Regions from separate parts of the Desulfovibrio simplex genome, predicted to be linked through region 2. Evidence: riboswitches for the same ligand, from Rfam matches in the RefSeq annotation. Region 2 holds a riboswitch; each other region holds the start of a gene.

Region 1 (5,117 bases), 1.1 Mb from region 2:
ACGCCCGCACGCGCGGCTGCCGCCTGAATGGAGGTAATGCCGGGGATGATCTCAATGGGCAGGTGCGGCGCGCACTCCCTGAGCGTCTTCATCAGGTAGCCGAAGGTGCTGTAGACAAGCGGATCGCCAATGGTCAGAAAGGCCGCATTTTCGCCGCTCTCCAGCACTTGCTGCGTTTTTTCGGCGGCCACGCGCCACGCCTCGCGCAGCACGGCGCGGTCCCGCGTCATTGGAAATTCCAGACGCAGCATGCGCGCGTCAGGCTGTAAATGCGGTCGGGCGGTTTCCAGCGCGGCGGAATAGTCATTTTTGGGCGAAGCCGCCGCCAGAATCACGTCCACCTTGCCAAGGGCGTTCACCGCCCGCAGCGTCAGCAGGTCCGAAGCGCCGGGCCCCACGCCCACGCCGTACAAAACTCCTGTCATGCTCAGCTCTCTTATCCTGTGGTCAGAATCTCAGGTTGAAGGAAAATCAAGGAAAATCAGCGCGCCGCACCGGGATGCAAAAAATGCCCCAGCTCTTCGGCGGCGTCCACAGAGCGCGGCCCCGGACGGGCAAAAAGGTCTTCATCCACCGTCAACACCCTGCCTTCGCGCACGGCGCGCAGATCCCTGTAATGCGGACGCTGGTCCAATGGCTGGGGGTCGGGGTTCATAGGGCCGCTCTGAATGATGTACACATCCGGGTCAGAGGCCAGCAGGGCTTCTTCATTGAAGCGCACCAGTTTTTTTTCGTCCGCGACCACATTCCGCCCGCCAGCGCGGGATATGATGTGATCCACAATGCCGCCCCGCCCCGCTGCCAGCAGATTGGGGTACCGCACCTCATAAAAAACGCGTACCGGCTTCTGAGCCTTGTAGCGGGCCTCAAGGTCAACGAGCCGCGCCTGCCACGCGCCTGTCAGACGGGCGGCTTCAGCCTCGCGCCCGGTGAGCTGTCCGAGCTTTTGCAGCACGCCAAACATCTGCTCAAAAGAATTCATTTCAAAAACAAGCACGTTCAGGCCGAGGGCGCGCAAGGCTTCGGTCTGCAACAGCGCTTCGTTGCGCCCGGCAAGCTGGATGACCAGGTCGGGCGACTGTTGCACGATAAGCTCGGCATTGGGGCGCATATGGGTGCCTATGGCGGGCAGATGCTCCAGACCGGGGATGTTCGCGTCAGCCACGGTGCGGGCCGCAAGGCTGTCACCAGCGCCCAGCGCCAGCAAAAGCTCGTTGAAGGCTCCGTACAGGGCTATGATGCGCTTTGCCGGAGCGTCCAGACGCACCTCATGCCCCGTATCGTCACGGACGCTGACCGGGACAAAGGCGGACGCGGACGCCGAAGCTGACCCTGCCGCTGGCGCTGCCGACCCCGACGCACCGGCGGCCACGGCGGCCGCGGTAAACACAGTGGGCGCAGCGGCAGCGGCGGGAGCTGGGGCAGAGGCAGGAGCGGACAATTGCCCGGGTTCAGCGGCCAGCGTCGCGGATGCCAAAGCCAGAGGCAGAGCCAAAACCAGGGCCAGCGCCAGCGTGGGCAGAACATGCGTCGCCTGGGCATGCGGCAAAGCCGTCATGACTGCGGGGGCCATGCGCCCGCGCCAGCAGGGCCTGAGGCAGGCCCCAAAGCGGGTGCGGCAAAACGCCGATAGGGATATCATAAAGGGCACTGAGCTTCTCCTCGGTAAAAACCGCATCCACCGGGCCGTCAAAAACAAGCCTTCCGGCCTTGAGGCCCAACAGTCTCGTGGCATAGATGGCCGCCAGATTACAGTCGTGCACGGCCATGAGCACGCAGGCCCCGGCAGCGCGGCGGCGTTCCAGCAGGTCGAAAAGTCCGGCCATGCGGGCCATATCCAGCCCCGCGGCCAGTTCGTCCAGCAACAGGAGCGGACTTTCCTGCGCCAGGGCGCGGGCCAGAAGCACCCGTTGCAGTTCGCCGCCCGACAGTTCCGCAAGACGGCGCGGAGCCAGCATGGCAGCGCCGCAGGCTTCCAGGGCCTCGTCCACCGCCGCGTAATCCCTGCTGCCGTAACAGCCCAGCCACGAAAGGTGCGGATACCGCCCAAGCAGCGCCATCTGCCGCGCCGTGAGCTCGCGCGGATATTCCCCGCCCTGCGGCACCACAGCCGCCAGCCGCGCGCGCTGGCGCGGCTTCATGTCCACGAGCGACCTGCCCTGAAGAAAAATCTCCCCTTCCTGCGCGTGCAGCACGCCGGAAAGGCTGCGCAACAACGTGGTTTTGCCGCTGCCGTTGGGGCCAAGCAGGGCCAGACATTCACCGCCACGCGCCGCAAAACTCACGCCCTGCAATACCGGCCGCCCCCTGTAGCCGGAGCGCAGGTTGCGCACCTCGAGCATGGGCGGGGTCGCCGTGGCGGACGGGCCGCTGGTGGCGGGCCTGGCTGCGGACGGTGCGGCGGAAAATCTGGCGGGCGGTTCTGCAAACGCCCCAACGGGTTCCGCCACACAACCATCTGCTGACTGCGCAAACTGCCCTGCTGACTCCACCAACTGGCTTGCGGCCTGCTCTGGCTCGGAGCCAGCGGGCGCAATATTGGGCGCGTGCGTTCTCTGCTTCATGGCCGCCTCCGCACCAGCAGGGCAAAAAATGGACCGCCAAGAAGCGCGGTAACCACGCCCACGGGCAGTTCCTGCCCGCCGTCCAGCACACTGCGGGCCAGCACGTCGGCCCATACCAGCAGCACGCCGCCGCCAAAAAACGCTCCGGCCAGCAGGGGGCCGTGACCGCAGCCCAGCACAAGGCGCAGCACATGCGGCACCACCAGTCCCACAAAGCCGATCACTCCGGCAACGGCCACGCACCCCGCCGTCATACAGCTTGCCCCGGCCAGCAGCCAAAGCCGTGCGCGGCCCACATTCAGCCCGAGCTGGGCGGCCTGCTCGTCGCCCAGGGTCAGTACGTCCAGCGCGCGCCAGCCCAAAGCCACAGCCAGCAGACCAGGCACGAACGTTGCCAGCAACAGGGGCAGGCTGTCCCATCCACGCCCCTGAAACGACCCCATAATCCAGAAAACAATGCTGGTTACGGATTCTTCATTGAGCGCCTTGATCAATGCCACCAGCGCCCCCAGAAAGGCCGCCACGGCAATGCCCGCAAGTATGACGCTCTCGCGCCTGAAGCCGCCGTCGCCCCTGCCGAGCCACAAGGCTCCGGCCAGGGCCAGCAGCGCGCCCGCCAGAGCCGCCGGGGCCACCAGAGCCGCCGGTCCCGGCAGGGAAAGATGCACTGCCGCCAAAAGTCCGCTCAGGGCTCTGCCCGCAACGCCGCCAAGGGCAATGGCAATGCTTGCCCCGCACGCCGCGCCCGCCGAAATCCCCAGAGTAAAAGGGTCGGCCAGAGGGTTGCGCAAGACCCCTTGCAGGGCCACACCCGCCACGGCCAAAGCGCCGCCGCACAGGGTCGCAAGGCACACGCGGGCAAGGCGTATCTGCCCCACCACCAGCATGAGCGACGTATCCTGTGGTGGCGCGGCCAGCCCGAGTTGCACCGCCAGAGCGTGAAAAACCTGACCAGCCGCCAGCGGAACCGGGCCGGGCAGACAGGCCAGAGGCAGGGAAACAAGCCACAGCGTCGCCAAAGCCGCGAACGCGGGCCACAGGCGCACGGATGACAACCCGGAGGGAGAGGAGGAATGTGATGTCGCGGTCATGCCCGCCCTTTGAAGACCCAGCGCGGGGCGCATGGGCATAAAAAAGGCCTCTTCCCGCATGAAACAGATGTTGCTTCATGAAGGAAGAGGCCCGTATTTCCTCAGTCCTGCCGACAAAGTCCCGTTGCCGTGGCGGCTCATGCCGCTGCCATGCACCCTGGAGCAGATCAACTTTGAGAATGTACATTCTCAAAGTTCAAGATACGCTCGCCTTGGCGCTTAACCGCGCAAGTAAATGATAGTGCTGTCTTCATTCGTAGCGCTGCTGTCCTGACCCGTAAGACGATTCCGTCAACGGTTCAGGCAAGCCCTGCGGGCAACGACTGAAGCTGCGCGTGCACCTTTGCGGCGGGCGTCTGCTCACGCAATCGCCAGAGCAATTTCAAAGTGAAATTGCTCCAGCCAAAAGCGGGGCCATGGGGCAAGGCAGGTCTTCCGGCTTGGCTCCCTCTCACCGGCCTTCCCGTTTCCAGTGGCACTGCGTGGTGCGAGGTTGGCGAGCCTTACGGCGGCGGGTCCGCTCCCGCATCTAACGGGATTCCCTTTTCAAGCCGGGCAACCCGGCTACCATTGCCGCGCCTACTGTAGGCGGGGGCGGCAGGCCTGTCAATGCCGGGCGGACTCGCCAAAACCGCAGGCCGGGCGGCCTGCGCCATTGTTTTTGTTTTTCCACCGGGCTAGCATGCGCGAACTATCCACCGACGCAGCAAGGAACGTGCATGAATATCGCGTATGACGGTTTTTTTCTCAAAGAAGGTCTGCTGAGCCTGGGACATACGGTGATTGATCTGGCGCCGTACCAGGAAAAAGACGTCACCGATGCACTTGCGGAACTTGATATGCCGGTAGATGTCGTGCTGGTGGAACTTTTTGGCGCGAAAAAACTCCCTGCCGGTCTGCACCGGTGCCAGGCCCGTCTGGCGGCATACTGCATCGACTCAAGCATCAACGCGTTCTGGCTTGAACACGCCTGCAAGGTCTTTGACGACGTCTTCGTGGACCAGATGGAAACCGTATCGACGCTTCGCAAAGCCGGAATCAGGGCTTCGTGGCTGCCGCTCTGCGCCCAGAAGCATGAATTTCGCGCTCCCACCCCGTGCAAAAAGTACGACATCTCCTTTGTGGGGGTCACTACGCCGCAGCGCCTCAAAAGAAGCAACATTCTCAACCTGCTGATGCAGCGCTACAGCGTGCATGTCCGCCAGGACGTCGGCAACAGGGAAATGATTGATATTTTCTCAGAATCCCGAATAGTTCTGAATGAAAACCTTTTTGACGGACTGACCCTGCGCGTTTTCCAGGCCCTGGCCTCAGGCGGCCTGCTGTTCACCGAAGCACGGGGCCGTGGTACGCAACAGCATTTTACAGACGGGCGGCACCTTGTCTGCTACACGCCGCAAACGCTTCTGCCCCTGGCAGACCGCATCCTGAAACAGCCCGAAGCATACGCGCCCATAGCTCT
Region 2 (5,117 bases):
AAATATAGTGCTTGAACGCCTGGGTCTCCAGGGTCGCCAGATCATCGGCCTGGTACATTTTTCGCTCTTCTTCCGGCAGGTAGGTCACCTCCAGCACGGACTTGCCCAAAACATCCTCTCGCTGCACGCCGAACATTTTTTCATAGGCCTTGTTCACAAAAACAAAACGCAGATTCTCGTCTTTGAGGAATATGGCGTTGGGTAGCATATCCAGCACCATGTTCATGTCGAACAGTGTAAAATTATCCATAACGTTGCATCCGGGCTGCGGCATGTTGCGTGACGACATCTTGTACGAGAACAGGCAGGCGGGCGCTGACAGCCGCACCCCCCAAAAACACGCCTCGGGCGCTTTCAGGCGCGGCGCACAACGGCAATGCCGCCTGCCACTGGCGTTTCGGTAACCGGATGATACAAAAAGGGCGCTTCCAGTGGAAGCGCCCTTGATACTGTTTGCCAAACGGACTAGCCGTTTTCGCTTTCTTCGAACTTCTGCTTGAGCAGGTCGCCCAGGCTCTGTCCGGATTCCTGCGGCCCGGAATGGAATTCCTTGGGCTTGCGGCGTTCTTCTTCGTCCTTGATCTGCTTGATGGACAGGCCAAGGCGGCGCTCTTCAGCGCTGACGTGGATGACCTTGGCCTGGATTTCCTGGCCTTCCTTGTAGATTTCGGCCGGGGTCTTGACCTTCTTGCTGGACAGCTCGGAAACATGCACCAGGCCTTCAATGCCTTCTTCCACTTCAACAAAGAGGCCGAAGTCGGTGATGTTGGTCACGGTTCCCTTGATGGTGCAGCCCACGGGGTAGGTGGTGGGCACGTGGCCCCAGGGATCGTCCACCAGCTGCTTGACGCCCAGGGTGAACTTTTCGCTTTCCTGATCAACGGTCAGCACCTTGGCCTGCACGGTGTCGCCGACCTTGTACATTTCGTTGGGATGGCGCACCTTCTTGGTCCAGGAAATGTCGGACACGTGGATGAGGCCGTCGATGCCGTCTTCAATGCCGATGAACATGCCGAATTCGGTGATGTTCTTGATGACGCCTTCAAGAATGGTGCCTTCGGGATAGCGCTCAGCCACCAGTTCCCAGGGATTGGGACGAACCTGCTTCATGCCGAGGCTGATGCGCTTCTTGTCGCCGTCAACGCCCAGGATGACCACTTCGACTTCGTCGCCGGTGTGGACCATCTGGGAAGGATGACGCAGCTTGCGGGTCCAGGACATTTCAGAAATGTGCACAAGACCTTCAACGCCGGCTTCCAGTTCCACAAAGGCGCCGTAGTCGACGAGGTTGGTGACCTTGCCGGTGCACTTGGCACCTTCGGGGAAGCGGGCGGAAATATCCTGCCACGGATCGGGCACGAGCTGCTTGAGGCCCAGGGAGACCTTGTTGTTGTCGCGGTCAAAGGAAAGCACCTTCAAGGTCAGCTCCTGACCGATGGTGATCATTTCCTTGGGATGACGGATGCGCTTCCAGCTCATATCGGTGATGTGCAGCAGGCCGTCGAGGCCGCCCAGGTCGACGAACACGCCGTATTCGGTGATGTTCTTGGCCTTGCCCTGCACAGTCTGGTTTTCTTCGAGGGTGCGCAGCAGATCCTGGCGCTTGGAATCGCGTTCTTCTTCAAGCAGCACGCGGCGCGAAACAATGACATTGCTGCGGCGGCGGTTGATCTTGAGCACGCGGAATTCGAACTCCTGGTTGACCAGGGCGTCCATGTCCGGCACGGGACGCAGATCCACATGAGAACCGGGCAAAAATGCCTCGACTCCGCCGATGTCCACGGTGTAGCCGCCCTTGATGCGGCGTACGATGTGGCCCGTGATGACCCTGTTGTTTTCCTGCACGTCTTCGAGCTGGTCGAAAACCTGCATGCGTTTGGCCTTTTCAAAAGAAAGGGTAATGGTGCCGTCGTTTTCGTTCTTGCGAACAACGTACACGTCCACCTTGTCGCCCACGGAAACGACCATGTTGCCGGCGGCATCGCGAAATTCAGCCGCGGGAATCTGCCCCTCGGACTTGAAGTTCACGTCCACCAGTACATTGTCTTCGTCCACGCGAACGATTTCGCCCTTGGTGATAGAGCCTTCTTCAAGGTCGCCAAAATCGGAAGTGAGGTAGTTTTCGAGAGCACTCTCGAAATTCATTTCGGTTTCGTGCCCGGTTTCCAAGCCTGCCATATGTCCAGCCTCCAAACATGATTTCCCTTTTTTAAAGAGAGGTCGCATATGTAGCAGAAATTTGCCGGAAGAACAAGGAAAAATACGCCCGAAACGGCCAAGAAAGCCGCGCTGCAGCCCCGGTGCGGACCCACATGTGGCGGCTGGCGCAACCTCCCGCCCTCCTTGACATTTGGCGCTCCCTGTTGTCCTGTGGTCTTTTGGCGGGGAATTTCGTGCAAGTCGAAAACAGTCGCGCTGCGGTAAGAGGGGACAAGGTTTCTTTTCGCCTGCTCAGGAAGGGCGGCGTTTGACAGCCAATCGCGCAAGCGGTGAAGGCGAAACCAAGGCGCTGGCCGTGCGGCCACACAGCCCTCAAGTCCGAACACCCGCCGGGGCCAAAGCCCTTTTGCGAACCTTTCAACGCGAAATTGAGGAGGTTGCCATGCCGCGCACCCTGTCACACGTCGGGCTTCGCCCGCTGCTTTTCGTCCTGCTGCTGCTCGCGGCGCTTGCCGTGCACGGCACAAGCTACGCCGCAGACGCCGCTGCCCCCAAGGAAGGCATCCTGCTGGTAGCTTTCGGCACCAGTGTTCCCGAAGCCCAGCCCGCCTTCAAGGCTGTGGATGCGGAATTCAAAAAAGCCTTTCCCGGCGCGCCTGTGGTCTGGGCCTACACATCGCAGATCATTCGCAAAAAGCTGGCCGAACAGGGGCATCCTGTGGGCGGCATCAGCGACGGCATGGCCCAGCTTGCCAAGGACGGCGTAAAGGTCGTGCGCGTGCAGTCCCTGCATGTTCTGGCCGGTGAAGAATTTACCGCCCTTGAAAGGGCCGTGCTGCTTGACGTGAGCAAGAACCCCGGCCGTTTTGAGGCCGTTTTTATGGGCCGCCCCATGCTTGAGTCCAAGCCTGACGCCCAGGAACTTCTGGCCGCCATTCTGGCCGACACCAAAAGCCAACGCGGCAAAAACACCGCCCTTGTGCTCATGGGCCACGGCCAGAGCCATGGCCGCGCAGACCTGGCCTTTGAAGGCGTGCGCGCTGTTTTCACGGCCACTGACAAAAACATCCACATGGCCACGGTGGAAGGCGCGCGCAGCTTTGAAGACCTGCTCAAGGAGCTCAAGGCCGCCAAGGTCAAGCACGTTGTGATCGCACCCCTCATGCTGGTGGCGGGCGACCATGCCCGCAACGACCTTGCAGGCGATGAGGACGACTCCTGGGCTACCCAGCTCAAAAAGGCCGGCATCAAGGTTGACACCCACCTCAAAGGCCTTGGCGAAACCCCCGGCGCTGCCGCCATCCTTGTGCGCCACGCCAAGGAAAGCGCCGACGACCTGACCAAGGAACCCAGAAAGCCGTAAACGCCGCCTGATAAAACGCCTTTTCCCGGACGGCACGATGGGCCGCACTGCCGCACCGATCAGGAAAAAGCTTTTGGCGCATATCACTCAAGAGCCACCCGCCGCACGGGTGGCTCTTGTTTTGCCCGCCGCCCTTTTTTCCGGGGCCTGCGGCAGTCCGCCCGAAAATTCCCCGGACACGCCGATGCATACTACGTATCACCGATTTTTATCGTTTTTTTGTGGAGTCGGGGGGTACACAATACTGTCTTTTTCATGTAGCCTGCATAAAATTCTATAGCAAAACACTGCTGTCGGACATGGTGGGCAGCTGTGATCCACGGGAGGCCCGCATGCCCAAGCAAAGTCGCAAGATCTCTCCACCGCGGCCCGCAGCCGCCCCCCGCCGCAGCGCCAGAAGCGCCCGCGTCTATTCGCCGGATGTGGAAAAAATCAACTGCCGCGTGGCGGAAGCCCAGGCCATCTTTGCCAACGCCAAACGCATGGCCGGTATGGTGGCCCGTACCCTGGGCCCTTTTTGCGAAGTGGCGGTACACGACTTCAACGACCTTGAGCACTCCATCATCCACATCGAAGGTTCCCTTACCGGGCGCAATGTGGGCGCTCCGGCCACCAATATGGTCACCAAGGCGTGGCGTCAGGGCGGCGACAATGTGCAGGACATCATAGCCTATGCCGCCACAACGCCTTCAGGACAGACGCTCAAATCGTCCATCAGTTTTTTGCGCACCAGTGCGGGTGAGGTTATAGGGGCTGTGTGCATACACTTTGACCTGACGGATCTGGAACGCTTTCAGGGCGTGCTGCACGCCTTGCTGCGCTTTGAAAACGCCCCGGGCAAGGAGATGAGCGAGGCTTTTCCCTCCTGCCTTGGCGAAACCAGCGACGCCATCATCGAGACGGCCATACGGCGGGCGGGCAAACACCCCGCCACCATGACGCGGGAAGAAAAACTCAACTTTGTGCGCATCATGGATGAAGAAGGGGCTTTTCTCATCAAGGGGATGGTGCAGTATCTGGCCAAGGCCATGCGCGTGTCCATTTACACCGTGTACAACTACATGCGGCAGGTCAAGGTCGACGCCAGCCGCGACACGTCGACAAACTGAAACATCGTGCCGTTGTCAGAGCATCGTCCCAATGGGTGAAGCCGCCCGCTCCGGCGCGCGACCGTGCAGGGGCGGAGACGTTGTGATGGAAGATTTGCCGTGACGGTGTGCGGTGTCGCTACGTGGGGAATGCTCGCGGGCAATTTGCACAGGTGGAATGTGCGGGGCAATTGCACAGGCACAATGTGCAGACATTTTTTCAGAGAACCTTCGCAGGCAATTCTCGCAGACTCTTCTCAGACAAGCTGTGCAGGCACTGTGTGTGCGGCACTATTTGCGGGTGCAGTGCGCGGAGACGCCGCGCGTGCGCAAAAAGCAGGCCCGCGTTGTGTTCCGGGTTGCGCTTCCTGCCTAGAGCATTTTCACTTTGAAATTGCTCTGGCGACTGCGTGAGCAGGCGCCCGCAGCGAAGGCGTAAGCGCAGCTTCAGCCGTTGCCCGCAGGGCTTACGGATGCTTAAAGCGTTGTGACGCAGGAAACTACGC
Region 3 (5,117 bases), 1.8 Mb from region 2:
ATGGCTTTCTGTTCCGCAGAGGCGACCTGATCCAGCTTGCGGCCAAATTCTTCCATATTGCCAAGGCGCGGGCACAGGTCAACGCTGGCCAGCAGTTTTTCGGTAAAAACCGCTGCATCCCGGGCTTTCATATGCATGGCAATACGTACAAAGGAGGTAAAGGCCCTTTCGTATTCCTTGCGGTACGTTTTAATGACGCCCTCGGCCATGGCAAAGTCGAAGTGCGGCACACTCTGACCGCCGTGCATTTCATTCTGGTTGGCCTGAATGGCTATGCAGGCCAGGGCCGAATAGCTTTCAATGGCGTTGGGCTCGCGCAGATACCCGTGCCCGGTGGAAAAACCGTTTTTAAACAGTGGGATAAGGTCTATCTGGCAGCACGTTTCCGTGAGCATGTAGAAATCTTTATCATGGATATGGATGTCGCCATTGATATGCGCGGCCGAGGCATCCTTGGGCAGAATGTAGTTGTCAATAAAGTACTTGGACCCCTCGGATCCGTACTTGAGCATGGTGCCCATGGCGGTGTCGCCGTCAATATTGGCGTTTTCGCGCTTGATGTCTTCGTGAATGGCCGGGGAATACGTAAGTTTTTTATAGATATCCATGAGATACGATTCCGCGTTGCGGATTTTCGTATGCTCGGCGCGGTACAGGATGTAGGCCTTGGCCGTCTTGGCGTAGTCGTACTGGATCAGCGTTTCTTCAACAAGATCCTGAATTTCCTCAACGTGCTTGAGGCCGCGGGCATCCAGTTTTTTGCACACTTTTTCAGTGACAAACAAAAGGTCTGTAGGGGACATATCCTCACCGCCAACGGCCTGATTGGCCTTGGTAATGGCGTTGAGAATCTTGACGGAATCGAAAGGCACTGCCGTGCCATCGCGCTTGGTGATGCTGGCGGGCATGGAGAAAGACTCCCATAAGAACTGTGAAAACAACTGTGAAAAAGTCCGTTCGCAAAACGAACGAAGGGGACACCGGTAACATATGGGGCGGTAAGTAAACCCAGGGGCAAGCCTGTAGCCGGGAACAGATCGTTCCCGCAAAGGATTGGCCGGCAAAGGCCCCGTGCCGACAATCCGTATCTTGACTGTACAGGGGTATACCCGACAGCCGTTGGGTGTTTTGTTGAAAGCAGGTCTTCCGGCTTGCCGACCGCCTTTCGGCCTTCCCAGGGCATTGCCCCAGTGGCGCATGAAGAAAGGCGGCGTTTGTACGGCTTACGGCGGCGGGTCCGCTCCCGTTTTTCACGGGATTCTCTATTAAGCCCATAGGGCGCTTTCAATGTCTAGAAAATCTCAAAAGAACTGCATCATGTCAATCGGGGTAAGCAAAAAAGACTTCCTAGTCTCGTAGGAACAGTTCAATTTTTATTGATAAATTTTATTATAAAGTGTTCGCTCAGGTCCAAAAAAAGGCCGCAAAAAAGTGTTGGGCGCGAGCTATACCCTGCCCGAAAAATACACTGCCGGAACCGCCATTGAAAGTTCCGCAGCCTTACATGTTTGGCTGATGACTCCCTTGGTGCGGGCTACAATCTAGCGCACTGCCCTGATGATTTCAAGGCTGATCAAACCCTTGGCAACTGCGGATTTGCAGATGCGACCTCTGGAAAACCGCACCATTTGCCATTTTTACCGGGCCATATTTTTTTAAGAAATATTACCAAGAAGCAAAAAATCAATTTCCACTACTCAATTAATTCAGCAGAATAAATGAAATTTACAGGCAAAAAATGATCCTGCCCTACCGCATAAACATGGGCATGTCCGCACTTGTCGAGGACGGACGCCCGCCCCCACCCGGCGCGTACCCGCAGGTCACGCCCGCCCCTGTGCGCGACGCCTCCACATCCACACGCCCGGAACCAAGCAGGACGAACGCCCACGCCCACCCCGCGCAAAGAGTCTCCATGCCTCTCTCCCAACCCGAGGCCGCAGGTCACGCCACCCTGTAATGCCCCCATAAATCAAACGGCTTTTGAGGGAGAATCCTTCCGGTTTTCACCAGCCTGCCGATGCACGCATTGTGAGGTCTTCCACCAGGCGCCGAGTGCAGGTACGTGGTGTGACGAGTTCTGCCCCGTCAGAAAACGCGTTGTCAGGATGCTCCAGGCTGCGCCATTCGCACAGCCAGAAAAGTTCTTCCTTAATCGTGCGCATTGTCCGTTCAGTGACCGCGTTTCCTTTCGGATTATTCTATGGTGAATGCCCGTGCGATGCCTGCTGTCGCGCATTGGCCAAAAACGTAATTCGTCAGCGGTAGTACATGCTCTGAGTGGTTTGATACTCACTGCAAAGGCTTGCCACAGAGCGACCCTGCGCCCCTTCAAGCACAATGCGGGCTTTACTTTTACGGCCCCAGGTCCGGCGTTTCAATTTTCCTTCAGGGCTGGAAGAAAACCACCTTGGCTGCCTTGTTACTGGGGGCAGTATAGGGCACGCACGTCAAAAGCCATGGCCTGTTTTTGGAGCCACAAAAAATAACCTGAAAACAGTTTATAAAATCTGAAACGGTAAAAGCGCATAATGAGGGAAATCAAGGAGAGAATTATGCGCAGACCGTTTAGAATAGGACGCCCAGCTCCCAGCGTTCTGGTGTCTCCCGAAGCAGCTTTGGGCAAGGCTCAGGCCAGTCAATGGCTTTTCAGGCTTCTTGAGCTTCCCATTTCGCTGGACAGCCATTTTTTCTCCTGCCTGCGCTGGTGCGCCAATGGCCTGAAAGGCCTGCCCCCCATGCTTCAAAAACAGATGGCTGCCTACACTAACCGCAGTCGTATGCATACCAGCCTCCGTCACGCTGTGGCGGAGCTACAAACTGTTCCTGAAAAACGCCTTGATGACACGCTGGAAGAATTTGCAGAAGACAACGCATGGTTTCAAGCGCAGTTCAAACTGTGCCTGCAGTCGTTTATTTCTGACCATTTTCCCAGTGATGATTCGCTGAAATCATGTGCCAGACCGCTGCAAAAAATCCAAAAGTTTTTTGGTTTGAGCAACGATGCCATGAAACTGTGCTCCCTTGCATTTTTGACAGGAAATTTCAGGGCAGCAGAAAACTATTTTGAAGACACCCTGCATATTCAGTCTTTCGATGCTCGGCGCACACTAAGCTACATGTTGGATATTACGGCAACTGTTTGCAAAGACACAATATCACAGCTTTCAGACATGGGCATACTTGATGTCAACTCTTCAAGTATAAGGCTTTGTGACAACATTAATGCAATATGGCAAAAATGTGACGAAGTTTCATTGAAAAAGGTATTTTGCCAGCCTTTACGCGGCAAATCACTGCCAATTCATGAATTCAATATTGCAGATGAAGATAAAAGTCATGTACTGCGCTTGTTACGCCGACGGAGCAACAGGCCAGTGCACATTTTGCTCTATGGCGCTCCTGGCACTGGCAAAACCAGCTTTGCCCACGCCCTTGCCAGCGAGCTGAATATGAAGGCCTGGGCCGTGCCCTGCAGGGAGGATGATTCTTCCCAAGACAGGCGAACGGCCCTTGCCGCCTGCCTGCGTATGGCCGATTCGCACAAAAACAGCTTTGTTCTTGTGGATGAGGCGGAGCGGCTTCTGGACACATCTATCAGCGTTGACAGAAGTACCTCAACAAAGGCCTGGCTGAACGCATTTTTGGAGCGCCCCAACCAGCGTGTCATTTGGATAAGCAATGATGTTTACCAGATTGATCAGGCCGTGCGGCGACGCTTCAGTTTCAGCATCCATTTTGAAGAGCTGGGCAAGACCGAGCGCCGGCGCATCTGGTTCAGAACCATGCGGCGTCTCCAGGTTGAAGGCCGCATCCCCCCCGAAACTGTTCAGGCATTATCCGAGCAATACCCTACGCAGGTTGCCGTTATAGAGCATGCCCTGCGCGAGGCCAAGGCGATTGCCCCGCGCAAGGGTTTCGCCGCCTGCGTGGAGCGCACCTTACGGGCCCATGTAACCTTGACCCATGGTGGAGAAAAACCCAAAAACCGCCACAACGGCAACGCCATATACGACCTCGATGGCGTGTGTACCGCCCAGCCATTTGAGCCGCAATTGGAGCGGCTACACAACTTGAACAGGCACCTGCGCTCCAACAAAAATAGTTGCCCGGGCATGGGCACAATCCTGTTTTACGGCCCGCCCGGAACAGGCAAAACTGCACTGGCCAAGCACCTTGCCCATCTGCTTGGCAGAGAACTCTCCATACGGCGAGCCAGCGATCTTTTGTCTCCCTACGTTGGCGTTGCAGAAATGAATATTGCCGCTGCCTTCGCAAATGCCCAGCGTGATGGCGATATTTTGCTTATCGATGAAGCGGACAGCTTTTTGAATAACCGGGACAATGTGCGCCAGGGTTGGGAAAAAACCCAAATAAACGAGTTTTTAACGGCCCTGGAATCATTTTCCGGCATTTGCATCTGCACAACCAACAGGCGCGATGGCATGGACCCGGCAGCCATGCGGCGTTTCAGCTTTAAAATTCCTTTTGGGTATGCCGGGCCAATGCAGCTTGAAGCCTTGTATGCCAGCCTGCTCGCGCCGCTGGTTGGCACGCCTTTGCCCATTGAGCTCAAAAAAAAGCTGGGCCTGCAACAAAGGCTTACCCCAGGTGATTTTCATGCCGTGCGCATGCAGTTTTGGCTGAATGACCCGGGCTCAGTTACCCACGATGTTTTGTTGGCGGCACTGCTTCACGAGCAGGCAATCAAGCTCGAATCAGTTGCACAACGCATCGGTTTTGCGTAACAAGCTGTCTATATATTTCAAGGAGGCCGTGATGGGCAAAAAATGGAGTGACGCCAAGCCGGCAGAAAAGCTGCTTGGCCTTTACACCATACTGCTGGTTGCCACCCGTCCCCATAGCCATACCGAGCTATCGGAAATGCTCGGCTGCTCCAAGCCTGCATTAACACGGCTGCTTGAGCAGCTTGAGGGCTCCCACTTTGGCAAAGTGCAACGCTCAAAGCAAGGGCGCGAAGCTCTGTACCAGCTTGAAAAGCCCCCAAGGCTCCCCACTGTCTGCCTCAATGCCGAAGGGCTGTACCAGCTGGCCCTCTGCCGTGAACTGCTGACCAACCTGCTGCCCGAAACAATGCACAAAGAAATGGAGATAAG
Region 4 (5,117 bases), 230 kb from region 2:
ACGTGGTGAACCCTGCGGCCAACACGGCCGAAGGCACGCCCATCTACGGCATGCCCATCCTCAAGGCTGGCGAGGCCAGGAACGTCATCATCTGCAACTATGACGACAAGCCCGGCTATGCCGGGGTGGACAACACCCTGTACGGCAAGCCCGGCGTCATCATGATGCTTGGCGATGCCTCTGCCACCATGGACAAGCTCATAGGCATACTCCAGAAGTAGCGCCACTGCGCGATTACCCTTGCGCGATTACCCCGAGGGGGCGCATTCTTCCGTGTGAAGAATGCGCCCCCTCGTCATTTTGGGCATTGAGGCGCGGCGACAATAGGCGTATGCAGTGCGGACGGCGGGCTGTGCCCCGCCATATCATGACGCGGTCAGCGCAAGGATTTTGAGTCGCTGGAGCAATGCCGCGTTGAAATGCTTTGTGGGGGAGGAGACCCTTTTGCAAAAGGGTCTCCTCCCCCACGCCCCCACCCCCTAAAACCTTTATTGTATTCCGGCATAGAGCATACAATGAGGTTTTTGATCTGTGGGGGGCGGAGACAGCATTTTCCAGGCAGTACACCACCTCAAAGGGTGTCTGCTCCAGCGTAGAGACGCTCCCTGTGCAAAGACTACGAAGCCGCGTGAAGGAAGGATGTATGACGACCCTGATCACACTATTTGCCGTGGGCCTGACCGGAGGCCTGGTTTTTGACTACTTTGACCTGCCGGGCGGTCCCATGACCGGGGCCATGGTGGCCGTGGTAATTTTTAAAAGCCTGGGCACCGTCAGCACGCCGTATATGCCGCACTGGATCAGGTATCTGGTGTACGGCTGCGTGGGCGTGATCGTTGGCAATATGTACAGCCCCGGCATGCTGAGCGTTGTGCGTGAAACGTGGCCCATCATGCTGCTTTCAACCTTTATCATTCTTACCGCCGGCCTGGGTTGCTCCTGGATAAGCATGCGGTTCGGCGGCATGAGCGCCGAGGGCGCCTACCTTGCCACCAGCCCCGGCGGCTTCAACGCCATCATGGCCCTGGCCGGAGATGCGGGACGCGAAGCGCCCATGGTCATGGTGTACCATCTGGTGCGCATTTATGCCATTGTGCTGCTTTCGCCGCTCATAGCCAAGCTGTTGACCCTTATGGCGAGAATGTAGCGAGCGGTTGCGTGAGCAGATTAATTTTACTGCCTATGGAACCCTAAGAGTTTCAGGGAGTGGGGGCGTGGGGGAGGAGACCCTTTTTTAGAGCATTTAACCTTTAAAAAAGGTTAAATGCTCTAACGCTGCACGAGAGTGCAGCGCGCCACAACGTGGCGTGGATTCTGTCGAAAATCGCATTTCCGGCAGAATGACACCTTTGAAATGTGAAACATTTCAAAGGTAATCTGGTCTAAAGAGGGTCCCTCCCCCACAAGGCATTTCATACGTTCAATACGCTAGGCAGACAGATCCACCCGCACCCGCAGGGCGGCGGCTACCATATTTTCCAGTGCCGGATACGCCTCTTCCCAGCGTCGCGTCTTGAGGCCGCAGTCGGGGTTGACCCAAAGCTGGCTTTTGTCAATGTGTTGCAGCGCCAGGTGCAGCAAGCGCACCATCTCGTCCGCCGTGGGAATGCGCGGGCTGTGGATATCATATACGCCGGGGCCGACCTCGCCCACATAGTGAAAGCGGGTGAAGGCGTCCAGCAGTTCCATGCCGCTGCGGCTGGATTCGATGCTGATGACATCGGCATCCATGCGCGCGATGGCGGGCAGGATGGCGTTGAACTCGCTGTAGCACATGTGGGTATGCAGCTGTGTGCGGTCCTCAACGCCTGTGGACGCCAGAAGAAAGGCGTCCACCGCCCATTGCAGGTACACGGCGGCCTCGGCGGCGGTAAGGGGCATGCCCTCGCGCAGGGCGGCTTCGTCGATCTGGATGATGTGTATGCCTGCCGCCTCGAGGTCGGTCACCTCATCACGGATGGCCAGGGCGATCTGGCGGCAGACCTCGCTGCGGGGCAGATCGTCGCGCACAAAGCTCCAGCAGAGGATGGTCACGGGCCCGGTGAGCATGCCCTTGACGGGCTTTTGCGTCAGGGACTGGGCATAGCGCGCCCATGCCACGGTCATGGGCGCTTTGCGGTACACATCACCATAGATGACGGGCGGCTTGACGCAGCGGCTGCCATAGCTCTGCACCCAGCCGTTGCGCGTAAAGCAGAACCCGCCCAGCTGCTGCCCAAAGTACTCCACCATATCGTTGCGCTCGGCCTCGCCGTGCACGAGAACGTCCAGACCAAGCTCCTCCTGCTTTTTGATGCAGGAGGCAATCTCCGCCTTGATGGCGGTTTCGTAGTCAGCCTGGGTCATTTGCCCGCGCTTGAAGGCCAGCCGAGTTTTACGGATATGGTCTGTCTGCGGAAAAGAACCGATGGTGGTGGTGGGCAGAAGCGGCAAACGCAGCCATGCCTGGGCCTGTTTTCGTTCGGCGAACGGGGATTTGCGGGCCAGCATGGCCGGGGTCACGGCGGCGGCGCGCTCACGCACCGCTGCCTGAACCGTGTCGGCATGGGCTTGAGCCTCGGCCAGCACAGCGGCGTTGGCTGCCAGAATGTCCGCGCCCTGTCCCTGGGCGATGGCCTTGAGGTCCGCCAGTTCCCCGCATTTTTGCACGGCAAAGGCCATGCGGTTCTTGATGTGTGCAGGAAGTCCGGTTTCTTCCGCAAGGTCCACGGGGCTGTGCAAAAGCGAGCAGGAAGAGGCCAGAAGAACCCGGTCCGCGCCAAGGGCGCTCACGGCGCGGGCTATGAGGTGGGCAGCCTGCGTGTAGTCGGTCTTCCAGATATTGCGTCCGTTGACCAGTCCGAGCGACAGGGCCATGTGATCGGGCAGGGCGGCGAGCACGGCGTCCAGCTGGCCGGGGCCGCGCACAAGGTCAATATGCAGGGCCGCGCAGCCGCTGTTTGCAGCCAGGGCAAGGTGCTGGTCCAGCGGGCCGAAGTAGGTCGCCAGCAAAAGCCTGGCTGACCCGGCGCGGGCCGCCGCCGCATTGAGCGTTGCATACGCTTCGGCAAAGCGCGCAGCGGCGGGAGCGGGCAACAGTTCGGTGCAGAGCACGGGTTCTTCAATCTGCACGCAGCCGCAGAGGGGAACCAGCTGTTCCAGCAGCGCCGTATAGGTTGCCAGCACCTCGTTCAGGCGCGTCCACGGATCTGCGCCGTTCTGGCCCTTGGCCAGGGCCAGCCAGGTGAAGGGGCCTATGATGGCGGCCTTGGGCGTGAAGCCTTTGGCGGCGGCGCGCCGGGTGGCTTCCAGCACGGGGTGTTCGCCGGGCGTCCATACGGCGTCGGCTTCAATTTCCGGCACAAGGTAGTGGTAGTTGGTGTCAAACCACTTGGTCATCTCCATGGCCGGAATGTTGCGTGAGGCGTCGCCGCGCGCCAGAGCGAAATAGCGCGTCAGGGCATCCTTGCCGCAGTGGGCAAAGCGGGCAGGCACGGCCCCAAGCATGAGGCTTGTGTCCAGCATGCGGTCATAGAAGGAAAAATCGCCCGTGGTCACGTAGCTCAAGCCAGCCTCGCTCTGGATAGCCCAATGGGATTCCTGAAGCTGGTGCGCTGTGCCGGTGAGATCCTGGGCGGAAGTGTCGCCACGCCAGAAAGATTCGAGAGCCTGTTTCAGCTCACGCTGCCTGCCCATGGAGGGAAAGCCGAGAATGTGGGTACGCATGGTTGCTCCTTTCATATGGTGTTGAAAGGGCAGTCTTTTTCACGCTAGAGCTTTTATACCTGAAATGGCGTGCGACCTGCCGGTCTTGCCGCCACTTCACAATACGGATGCAATCCGTACCGACGTGCGGCATCACCATGCCGCACGGCTCTGGCCGGGCGCAACAACGCCTGACCGGGCACTTGCCTGAACGCGAGACAGTACTGCCTTGCCGCCGGATGGCGGCAGGTGATGAGGCGTCTCCTGGCTTCCGGCCCCTGCGCGTTTGTCGTTGCGCGTGGCCGTACCTTCCCGTCCCCGGAGCAGACCGATGTTGCGGCATTCCCAACATTTTGACGGCCTGGTCGATGAACAGTGGCACGGCGCGGGTTTGTGCCGGTTACAGTGGCGCGTCCGCAACGGATTTTCACCGTTTTCCGTTTTTCATCACAATATCTAGATAAATTGATATATAACAGCGGCCACAGTGTCAAGCGCAGACAGGGCAAAAAATGATGACGGTTAATACTCGTAGCCGGCAGAGCAGGATAGCTTTGAGCTTGTGAGGTGTCTTAGAGCAGATTAACTTTGAAATGCTTCACATTTCAAAGTTTTCATTCAGCCGGAAAATGCGATTTGCGGTAGCCGTTAGCGGGTCTTTGCCGCTTACGGATAACCAATGCTGTCTTTGCGGCAGCCGTAGCTTCCTTCGTCGCAACGGCTAAAGCTCGGCTGAACCCACGCCACGTTGTGGCGCGCTGCACTTTCGTGCAGCGTTAGAGCATTCACACTTTTTCAAAGTTAAAATGCCCTAGACCAGATTAACTTTGAGAATGGACATTCTCAAAGTTTAAGACACGCATGCTTCGGCGCTTAACAGCGCAAATAAATAGCGGTGCTGTCTTCATCCGTAAGCCCTGCGGGCAACGGCTGAAGCTGCGCTTACGCCTTCGCTGCGGGCGCCTGCTCACGCAGTCGCCAGAGCAATTTCAAAATGAAAATGCTCTAAAAGCGCAGTTTCAGCATCCCTTGGCCAGGGCAGCCCTGCAGCAGACTGAAATACCAATAAGAGTTTTAGGGGGTGGGGGCGTGGGGGAGGAGACCCTTTTACAAAAGGGTCCCTCCCCCACAAAGTATTTCAGCACAAAGCATTCCCAAAATAAAATGCTCTGCGTTTAGTCCTGGCGGGTGAGGTGATAGACGGCGGGAATCATGTACATGAGGCTCATGGTCTGGCGCGTTGGCTCATACCGCGTGGCCACAACAACGGAGCCGAGGTTCCAGAGGTGGTCGTCGTCGCTTTCTCCGGCGGAGGGCGCGCCGAAGCGTTCACTGACCATGCGCACGATGGTCTGTGCCGTGGCCTTGTCCGGCACGGCGTACTCCAGTTCCACAAAACCCAGGGGGGAGGGGCGGCCGGGTCCGTAGCAAAA

Evidence for each region. Region 2 has a riboswitch for cobalamin ahead of ACZ5DH_RS12375 (sirohydrochlorin cobaltochelatase). Riboswitches for the same ligand answer to the same signal wherever they lie in the genome.
Region 1: another riboswitch for cobalamin. It lies ahead of ACZ5DH_RS07915 (FecCD family ABC transporter permease); the one in region 2 lies ahead of ACZ5DH_RS12375 (sirohydrochlorin cobaltochelatase).
Region 3: another riboswitch for cobalamin. It lies ahead of ACZ5DH_RS03980 (anaerobic ribonucleoside triphosphate reductase); the one in region 2 lies ahead of ACZ5DH_RS12375 (sirohydrochlorin cobaltochelatase).
Region 4: another riboswitch for cobalamin. It lies ahead of metE (5-methyltetrahydropteroyltriglutamate--homocysteine S-methyltransferase); the one in region 2 lies ahead of ACZ5DH_RS12375 (sirohydrochlorin cobaltochelatase).

Annotation. Positions count from the first base shown of each region.
Region 1 covers NZ_AP042377.1:1,936,470-1,941,586, forward strand. Annotated here, with positions in the region: gene cobI (precorrin-2 C(20)-methyltransferase) at 1-425, opposite strand, end outside; gene ACZ5DH_RS07905 (ABC transporter substrate-binding protein) at 482-1,558, opposite strand; gene ACZ5DH_RS07910 (ABC transporter ATP-binding protein) at 1,452-2,564, opposite strand; gene ACZ5DH_RS07915 (FecCD family ABC transporter permease) at 2,561-3,655, opposite strand; cobalamin riboswitch at 4,064-4,243, opposite strand; gene ACZ5DH_RS07920 (glycosyltransferase family protein) at 4,375-5,117, shown strand, end outside.
Region 2 covers NZ_AP042377.1:3,010,794-3,015,910, forward strand. Annotated here, with positions in the region: gene ACZ5DH_RS12365 (GGDEF domain-containing protein) at 1-250, opposite strand, end outside; gene ACZ5DH_RS12370 (30S ribosomal protein S1) at 466-2,178, opposite strand; cobalamin riboswitch at 2,355-2,568, shown strand; gene ACZ5DH_RS12375 (sirohydrochlorin cobaltochelatase) at 2,603-3,523, shown strand; gene ACZ5DH_RS12380 (helix-turn-helix transcriptional regulator) at 3,856-4,632, shown strand; gene ACZ5DH_RS12385 (hypothetical protein) at 5,099-5,117, shown strand, end outside.
Region 3 covers NZ_AP042377.1:959,495-964,611, reverse strand. Annotated here, with positions in the region: gene ACZ5DH_RS03980 (anaerobic ribonucleoside triphosphate reductase) at 1-908, opposite strand, end outside; cobalamin riboswitch at 1,120-1,301, opposite strand; gene ACZ5DH_RS03975 (hypothetical protein) at 1,509-1,718, shown strand; gene ACZ5DH_RS03970 (hypothetical protein) at 1,739-1,960, shown strand; gene ACZ5DH_RS03965 (AAA family ATPase) at 2,739-4,748, shown strand; gene ACZ5DH_RS03960 (helix-turn-helix transcriptional regulator) at 4,780-5,117, shown strand, end outside.
Region 4 covers NZ_AP042377.1:3,237,877-3,242,993, forward strand. Annotated here, with positions in the region: gene ACZ5DH_RS13185 (NAD(P)(+) transhydrogenase (Re/Si-specific) subunit beta) at 1-221, shown strand, start outside; gene ACZ5DH_RS13190 (AbrB family transcriptional regulator) at 644-1,147, shown strand; gene metE (5-methyltetrahydropteroyltriglutamate--homocysteine S-methyltransferase) at 1,429-3,705, opposite strand; cobalamin riboswitch at 3,922-4,176, opposite strand; gene ACZ5DH_RS13200 (tetratricopeptide repeat protein) at 4,860-5,117, opposite strand, start outside.